Regions from separate parts of the Achromobacter veterisilvae genome, predicted to be linked through region 1. Evidence: riboswitches for the same ligand, from Rfam matches in the RefSeq annotation. Region 1 holds a riboswitch; the other holds the start of a gene.
The links. A riboswitch is a leader RNA that binds a small molecule or an ion and turns the genes downstream of it on or off. The one in region 1 is predicted to bind glycine.
Positions count from the first base shown of each region.

Region 2: linked by a shared signal. The riboswitch ahead of gcvT (glycine cleavage system aminomethyltransferase GcvT) and the one ahead of WHX56_RS24300 (D-amino acid dehydrogenase) in region 1 are both predicted to bind glycine.

Region 1 covers NZ_CP148753.1:5,236,955-5,241,361, reverse strand. The annotation lists gene WHX56_RS24305 (amidohydrolase family protein) at 1-1,159, shown strand, start outside; gene WHX56_RS24300 (D-amino acid dehydrogenase) at 1,172-2,404, opposite strand; glycine riboswitch at 2,450-2,542, opposite strand; glycine riboswitch at 2,544-2,635, opposite strand; gene WHX56_RS24295 (DUF2242 domain-containing protein) at 3,032-3,829, shown strand; gene WHX56_RS24290 (CopD family protein) at 3,890-4,315, shown strand.
Region 2 covers NZ_CP148753.1:19,293-23,699, reverse strand. The annotation lists gene WHX56_RS00085 (NAD(P)/FAD-dependent oxidoreductase) at 1-280, shown strand, start outside; gene WHX56_RS00080 (superoxide dismutase) at 424-1,038, shown strand; gene WHX56_RS00075 (ZIP family metal transporter) at 1,069-1,962, shown strand; glycine riboswitch at 2,128-2,223, shown strand; glycine riboswitch at 2,258-2,381, shown strand; gene gcvT (glycine cleavage system aminomethyltransferase GcvT) at 2,468-3,568, shown strand; gene gcvH (glycine cleavage system protein GcvH) at 3,670-4,047, shown strand; gene gcvP (aminomethyl-transferring glycine dehydrogenase) at 4,148-4,407, shown strand, end outside.

The sequences.
Region 1 (4,407 bases):
GGGCCGTTTCCTGATGCCCGGGATGACCGAGGCGCACACGCATTTTTCGTGGAATGACCAGCCCTCGCTTTCCGCGATCCAATTCATGCCGCCGGAAGAACACATACTGTGGTGTGTGCGCGTGGCGAAGCGGTATCTGGAAATGGGCTGGACCTCGGCCATCGGCGCCGCGGCGGCCAAACCGCGCCTGGACGTGGTGCTGCGCAACGCGATCGACGCGGGGGAGTGCCCGGGGCCGCGCTATCTGGCGGGCAGCCAGGAGATCACGACAATCGGCGCGCTGGGCGACAATACGCTGCCGCACATGCCGTTCGAGGCGCTCAGCTTCGGCAGTGTGTGCAGCGGCCCCGAAGAGATCCGGCGGTCGGCGCGGACGTTCATCAAGTACGGGGTCGATCATCTGAAAATCAACCTGTCGGGCGAGTACATCGCCGGGTTGCCGGCCGAGATGTCGCCGTTCGCCGAGGACGAGATCGCCATGCTGGCCAGCGAGGCCAGGCGCTATGGAAAGCGCGTCGCGGCGCACGCGCGTTCCAGCGAATCGGTCAAACAGTGCGTGCGCCACGGCATCGAGATCATCTATCACGCCAGCTTCGCCGACGAAGAGGCGCTCGATATGCTGGAGGCCAACAAGGACAGGCACTTCGTCGCGCCGGGTATCGGCTGGCTGGTCAGGACGGCCTTCAATGCCTCCGATTACGGCATCACGCCCGCCATCGCCGAAAAGATGGGCTACAAGCGCGAACTGGAGATCGCCTCGGAATCGCTGCGCAAAATGCACAAGCGCGGCATCCGCATCCTGCCCGGCGGAGACTATGGCTTCGCGTGGATGCCGCATGGGACCAACGCCACCGACCTCCAGTACTTCGTCGACTACATCGGCATGACGCCCACCGAAGCGCTGGTGGCGGCCACCCGGCTGGGCGGCCAGATCATGCTGCGGCCGGATGAAATAGGCATGCTGCGCCCCGGCTACCTGGCGGACATCGTCATGGTGGACGGCAATCCGCTGGATGACTTGTCCTTGCTGGTCGATCCGGAACGGATCAGCCTGGTGATGAAGGACGGGAAGATCTGCAAGGATGCCGGCCCGCGCGGCGCGGACGCGGCGCCGCGCGCGGCCGGGCAGGGCAGCAGGGAGGCGGTCGCGGCGCATTGAACGCCGCGGCCATCAAGCCCCGGCCATGGCCCCCTTCACGCTGGCCGCGAGCAATTGCGCCGTCGCCGCCGAAAGCGTCCATCCCAGGTGGCCGTGGCCCGTGTTGTAGAACACGCCCGGCCGCTTGCCGGGGCCGACCCTCGGCATCATGTTCGGCGTCATCGGGCGCAGCCCGCACCATGGCACCACGCGCGACGTGCGGATGCCGGGGAAGTGCTGGCGGGTCCAGTCGATCAGCGGCTGGACCCGCTCGGCGCGGATGTCCATGTTGAAGCCGTTGAATTCGGCCGTGCCGGCGACGCGGAAACGGTCGCCCAGCCGGCTGGTGACGATCTTGGCGGCTTCGTCGAGCAGGCTCACGCCGGGCGCGGCGGCGCGGCTTTGCGCGTCGTCCAGGTGCACGCTGATGGAATAGCCCTTGACCGGATAGATGTTGAGCGAGTCGCCCAGCCGCTTGGCGAATTGCCGGCTCGCGGCGCCCGCGCAGATGACGATGGCGTCGGCGGATTCGCGCTGGCCGGGCCGCGCGCCGTCTTCGCCCGCGATGTCCAGCAGATAGGCGCCGCCTTCATGGACGATGTCCCGGACCTCGGCGTCCTGCACGAAGCGCACGCCCCGGCGTTCGCAGGCGCGGGCCAGGCCGCTGGTGAACTTGTGGATGTCGCCGGTGGCGTCCGACGGGGTGTAGAAACCGCCATGGCAGTCGGTCTGCAGCGCGGGCTCGATGCGGCGCGCTTCCTCGGCCGACACGGCATAGCGTTCCAGCCCGCCTTCCTGCAGCAGCGCGTTGGCGCGGCGCGCGGTTTCGAAGCTGGCGGCGTCATGGTAGATGTGCAGGATGCCCCGGCGCTCCAGGTCGAAGTCTATGCCTTCCTCTTCGGCCATGGCGAACAAGTGCTGGCGCGCTTCGATGGCCAGGCGCGTGGTGGCGATGGTGTTCTGGCGGTAGTGCCGGATCTGCCCGACGAACTGGGCCAGCCAGGAATACTTGTGCCAACTGAACCTGGGGTTGAGCAGCAGCGGCGCATTGTGGCGCCCGAGCCAGCGCAGGCCCTTCATGACGGTGGACACGCTGTTCCAGACCTCGGCGTTGCTGGCCGACAACTGGCCGCCGTTGGCGTAGGACGTTTCCATGGCGGGATAGCGCTGGCGGTCGTAAACGGTGACGTCGTATCCCAGTTTGTTCAAGGCGTAGGCGGACGTGACGCCGGTGATACCGGCGCCGATGATGGCGATGCGGGGCATGGTCGCTCCAGGGTCGAGTGGCCGCGGCCACCCGGCCGCAGCACCCCATCTGTCTCTGTACCTGAGAGCTTCACCCGTTCGCGCGGACGGCGGCGGGTTCCCCTTCGGTGGGCGCGCGCGGCGCCTCTCTCCAGATTGTCTAGACCGCGCAGTCCTGTTTGCCTGAGAGTTTCCGGGGCGGTTGCTCCGTCGGCGCCCGCCGCGGGGGCAGGTCTCTTCTGCGGGGTTTTGGATCGACTGGGAGAGAATAGCCAAAATTCCACGGAATGAGACCCAGGGTTAGTCCCAGTTTCAACGGACCCTTCGGTAACCAACTCCATCGAAGCGCTGAAGCGCGCGCTGTTCGGCGAAGTCTATGGCAGCCGGGACGAATAGACGATCTGGCCGAAAGCAGGAAGCGCCACGGCTACGAGCGGACGTTTTCCATCCCCCTGCGAATCGATTCATGGGATAGCTGGCTCAGGCGCCTGCCCAGGCCCTGATTGGCGGTTTCCGGGGCGGGGATGGCGGAAAGCACGTCCCCATTTCCCCTGTTACCTCTCTGTTGAACTGCACATTCCTGGTAAAGGAATCCCGGCGAGGATGCGCTATAACCCGTTTTTGTTGCTTCAAGCCGGACCCTTATTCATGCCCCGTGTTATCCGCCGTCCATCTGTTGCGCTGCTGGCTGTCCTGGCGGGCGTCCTGGCAGGGTGCTCATCCCCCAAACCCGAATTCGAAAAAGAAAACTTCGCCCAGAGCGACACCTATTCGCGGACGGTTCCCGCCGGCAGCGCCGCCGCCTGCGACGCCGGCCGCCGCGCCCTGCTGAGCCAGGGCTACAACATCGACAAGTTCGAGGGCGCCCGGGTGACGGGACATAAGAACTTCCAGGGCGAAGACGGCCAGCACACGCAGATCAGCTTCAATATCGAGTGCGCCTCCGACGGCAACTCGAACGAGCGCGCGACGGTGTTCGCCAACGCGGTGCAGGACCGCTACTCGATCAAGCGCACCGCCAACTCGGCCAGCGTGGGCGTGAGCGTGCTGGGCCAGGTGTCCATGCCGTTCGGCGCCAGCGACGACTCGCTGGTGAAGACGGCCAGCCAGACGGTGGCGCGCCCGCAGTTCTACGACGGGTTCTTCCAACTGTTGCAGCGCTTCCTGCCGGACGCCCAGGCCGCCTCCGCGCCGCAGGCGGCGCCCGCGAACCCGGCCCGCGCCAAGGCGCCGCCCAAGCCCGCGCCCGCCGAGCCCGCCGTGTCTCCGAACGCGCCGGCCGATACCTTGAACCCGGCGGCGGCCGCCGACGCGCCCGGCAGCGGCGGCAAGGCCGCGCCCGCGGAAAGCCCGGCGCCGGCCACCCCCGCGACGGGCGCTTCCGCTCCCGCCACCCCCGCGCCGGCGGGCCCGGACGCGGCCGGGCAGGGTGCCGGTTTGCCGTAGCGCAAACGGATGCGGCGCGGCGGTTCCTGCCGGCGCCCGCGAGCGGCGATAATCCGGGCCATGACTTATCAACTCCTGAAAATGCTCCACGTCGCGGCGGTGGCCGCCTGGCTGGGCGGCTCGCTGTTCGTGTCGCTGTTCCTGCTGTCCTCGCAGCCGCAGGAGGGCGACGAAGCCCCGAAAGAACGCAGGATGCTGGGCGCCCTGCGACGATGGACGCTGTTCGTGACCACGCCGGCCATGGTGCTGACCTGGCTGATCGGCCTGCACCTGGCCGTGACCTTCGGCTGGTTCGCCATGAGCTGGATCTGGATCAAGATCGGCTTCGCGCTGGGGCTGTCGGCGCTGCTGGGCATCCAGACCGCGGCCCTGCGCCGCATGGCGGACGGCAGCGCCCGGCGTCCGCCGCTGGTCGACCTGTATGCGCCCGTCACCGTCGTCGCGTCCGCCGCGATCGTGACGCTGGTCGTCGTCAAGCCCTTCTGAGGCCGCGCGCCGGGCTTCCGCCGCCGGCATATGCCGCGCGGCCATAACCAAACAACCCTGTAATAAGGACTCAACGAAGTATTCGTTCGCCG
Region 2 (4,407 bases), 1.3 Mb from region 1:
GGCATTGCGCCTGGCCGACGCGCCGGACAAGACCCTGCGCGGACTGGCGCAGGACATCCACCAGTGGACGCTGGTGCCCAGCGGCACGGCCGGCTACAAAAAGGCCGAAGTGATGCGCGGCGGCGTGGACACGCGCGGCCTGGACCAGAAATCCATGCAGGCGAAGACCGCTCCGGGCCTTTACTTCATCGGCGAGGCCGTGGACGTCACCGGATGGCTGGGCGGCTACAACTTCCAGTGGGCCTGGGCCTCGGGCGTGGCTTGCGGCAAGGCGCTGTAGGCCGGCGGGGCCGATAGCGGCGGGCGCCCCGTGTGAAAGGAATTGCAGCATTGCCATTGTGGTATTAAATAAAAATAAATATCATTTATGTTTTCGATATTGATGCCGGCCCTCATCCGAGGGCGGATCCGACGGAGACATGCATGGCCTATACCCTTCCGACCCTGCCGTACGCCTACGACGCCCTGGAGCCTCACATCGACGCGATGACGATGGAGATCCACTACAGCAAGCACCACCAGACCTACGTCAACAGCCTGAACGCGGCGCTGGAGGGGGCGGGCATCGCCACCGACGAGCCCGTCGAGGCCCTGGTGTCCCGCCTGGACCAGTTGCCCGAGGCCGTGCGCGGCGCCGTGCGCAACCACGGCGGCGGCCACGCCAACCACAGCCTGTTCTGGTCGGTCATGTCCCCCGAGGGCGGCGGCGAACCCGACGGCGCCCTGGCGGCGGCCATCGAGTCCGACCTGGGCGGCCTGGCCGCCTTCAAGGACGCCTTCACCAAGGCCGCGCTGACCCGTTTCGGCAGCGGCTGGGCCTGGCTCTCGGTGACGCCGGCCGGCAAGCTGACGGTGGAAAGCAGCGCCAACCAGGACAGCCCGCTGATGCTGGGCAATACGCCGATCCTGGGGTTGGACGTCTGGGAACATGCCTATTACCTGAAGTACCAGAATCGCCGACCGGAATACATCGCCGCCTTCTACAATGTCGTGAATTGGCCGGAAGTGGCGCGCCGCTACGCCGCGGCGAAGCGCTGAGCGCGTCCCTGGCAAGGAGGGCAGCGGTATATGAATACCTTCAGCCGTCATCGCGTGCGGCCGGCGGCCACCAGCATCAGCGTCTGGACGCTGGCCGTGCTGGTGTCCTGCCTGGGGCTGCACCAGCTATGGGCGTACCTGGACGTGCGCGCGCCGCACGTCGCGGACGCCCTGCTGGGCGGGCTGGTCGCCGCGGGCGCGACCGCGCTGGGGACGGTGCCCATCCTTTTCGCGCGCACCATTCCCCAGAAAATGCAGGACAGCATGTTCGGCTTCGGCGCCGGCGTCATGCTGGCGGCCAGCGCCTTTTCGCTGGTGGCCCCGGGCATCGCCGCGGGCCGCGAGCTGGGCTACGGGCCGTGGGGGGCGGGCCTGACGGTGGGCGCCGCCGTGCTGCTGGGGGCGGCCGTCCTGCTGATCATGGACCGCACGCTGCCGCATGAGCATTTCATCAAGGGCCGGGAAGGGATCGAGGCGCACCGCCTGCGCCGCACCTGGCTGTTCGTGTTCGCCATCACCCTGCACAACCTGCCGGAAGGCCTGGCCATCGGCGTGGGCTACGCGGGCAACGATCCCGTGCGCGGCACCGCGCTGGCCACTGGCATCGCGATCCAGGACATCCCCGAGGGGCTGGTCGTGGCGGTGGCGCTGCTGGCCGCGGGCTACCAGCGCGCGTTCGCGGTGGCGCTGGGGATGCTGTCCGGGCTGGTCGAGCCGCTGGGCGCCGTGCTGGGCGCGGCCGTGGTCGGCTGGTCGGAACCGCTGCTGCCGTGGGGGCTGGGTTTCGCCGCGGGGGCGATGCTGTTCGTGATCAGCCACGAGATCATCCCGGAGTCGCACCGCAAGGGGCACGAGGTCTACGCCACTTGCGGGCTGATGCTGGGCTTCGTGCTGATGATGCTGCTGGACACCGCGCTGGGGTAGGGCGGGCCGCCGGCGCGTAAGGGGGCGCGTAAGGGGTGTCTGACACCCCTGAAATGCCGGTCCAGGCTGAAGGCCGTCCGCCATGGGTGTCAGACACCGGTCCTTTTGTGTCGGACACCGGTCCTTTTCCGGGGCCTCTTTTCGATGTATGCTTTCGGCGCTGTCACGCATGTTGCGGGAGAGAGCGGCCTGTATGCCCGGCCGCCGCCGAAGGCGCAATTCGCCCGGAATCGCTCAGGTAACCCATACCGCCCATGCTTGCCCTGTCCCGGTTTTTCACCGCGCGGACGCGGCAAAACAGTACTCTGGAGAGACCTGGCGCCGCCCCTGGAACAAGGGACATAGCGAGCAGCCCAGGCGCCGAAGGTGCAAACCCGCTTAGCGGGGCAACTCTCAGGCAAAAGGACAGAGGGGCGGAAGATTCAGCCGTTGTGCAGGCGCAGCCCGCCTGGTACCACCGGCATTCCGTAACCCTGGCAACAATGCCGTCCCGGAGTTCCCGCGCATGTCCGCACCCCTCAAACGCACCCCGCTGGCCGAAGAACACATCGCCTCTGGCGCCCGTATGGTCGACTTCGGCGGCTGGGACATGCCCCTGGCCTACGGCTCGCAACTGGAGGAGCACCACGCCGTGCGCCAGGACGCGGGCATGTTCGACGTGTCGCACATGCTGAACGTCGACGTGACGGGCCCGGACGCGTTCGCGTTCCTGCAGCGCCTGGTCGCCAACGACGTGGCCAAGCTGACCGTGCCCGGCAAGGCGCTCTATAGCTGCATGCTGAATCCGCAGGGCGGCGTGATCGACGACCTGATCATCTACTTCTTCGCCGCCGACGAATGGCGCGTGGTCGTCAATGCCGGCACCGCCGACAAGGACATCGCCTGGATGCTGCGCGTGAAGCAGGCCGGCGGTTTCGACGTCGTCATCGCGCCCCGCCGCGACCTGTCCATGGTGGCCGTGCAGGGCCCCAATGCCCGCGCCAAGGTCTGGGCCGCGCGCCCGGCATGGCAGGCCGCCACTGAATCGTTGACCCCCTTCGTGGCCGCCGTCGTCGGCGACGATACCCTGGTGGCCCGCACCGGCTACACCGGCGAGGACGGCTTCGAAATCGTGCTGCCCGCCACCGAGGCCGTGCAACTGTGGCGCGACCTGGCCGCCCAGGGCGTGCGTCCCTGCGGTCTGGGCGCGCGCGACACGCTGCGCCTGGAAGCCGGCATGAACCTCTACGGCCAGGACATGGACGAACTGGTCCAGCCCGGCCAGGCCGGCCTGACCTGGACCGTATCCCTGAAGGACGCCGAGCGCCGCTTCATCGGCCGCGAAGCGCTGGAGCAGTTCGCCACGCCGGCCGCCTTCCTCGGCCTGAAGCTGCAGGAGCGCGGCGTCATGCGCGCGCACATGGCCGTGCGCACCAAGGAAGGCATGGGTGAACTCACCAGCGGCACCATGTCGCCCACGCTCGGCGTGTCCATCGGCTTTGCCCGCCTGCCGCAAGGCGTGCGTCCGGGCGACACGGCCGAGGTCGATATCCGCGGCAAATGGGTGCCCGCCCTGGTATGCAAATTGCCGTTCGTCCGCAACGGCAAAGAAGTCGAACACTCGTAAACTCGAAGCTTCGCGCGGGCGCCGGCCCCTATGGGGCGGCAGGGCCGCCCGCGCGAGGCGCGCAACACCATTCATCTACCCGCATTCCCTCAGGAGTTCCCATGAGTCTGCCCACCGATCGCAAGTACACCGAGTCCCATGAATGGGTCAAAGCCGAAGGCGACGTGTTCGTCGTCGGCATCACCGATACCGCCCAGGACCAGTTGGGCGACCTGGTTTTCGTCGGCGACGTGAAGGTCGGCGCCAAGCTGAACGCCGGCGAGACCGCCGGCGTGGTCGAGTCGGTCAAGGCTGCCTCCGACATCTACGCGCCGGTCGCCGGCGAGATCGTCGCTTTCAACGAAGAGCTGGAAAACAATCCCAACCTGATCAACGAATCGGCCTTCACCGCCTGGATCTTCAAGATCAAGCCGGTCAACGCGGCCGACGCCGACAAGCTGCTGGACGCCGCCGGCTACGAAGCCGTCGCCAACGGCTAAGCCGGTCGGGGAGGGCGCGCGGCCATAGCGGCCCGGCGCCCGCCCCGCCAGATGCAATACCGACCGTCCTCCGACGGCACCGCCACCCCGAGATCTCCCCATGTCGCGCGCCCTAGACACCCATACCGACTTCATCCCCCGCCACATCGGCCCCTCCGACGCCGCCCAGGCCGCCATGCTCGCCGTCATCGGCAGCGCCAGCCTGGACGCCCTGATCGAGGAAGTCGTGCCGCCCAAGATCCGCAGCCAGGCCCCGCTGGCGCTGCCGCAATCGCGCAGCGAAACCGACGTGCTGGACGAACTGAAGCAGATCGCGGGCCGCAACCAGGTCTACCGCAGCTACATCGGCCAGGGGTACTA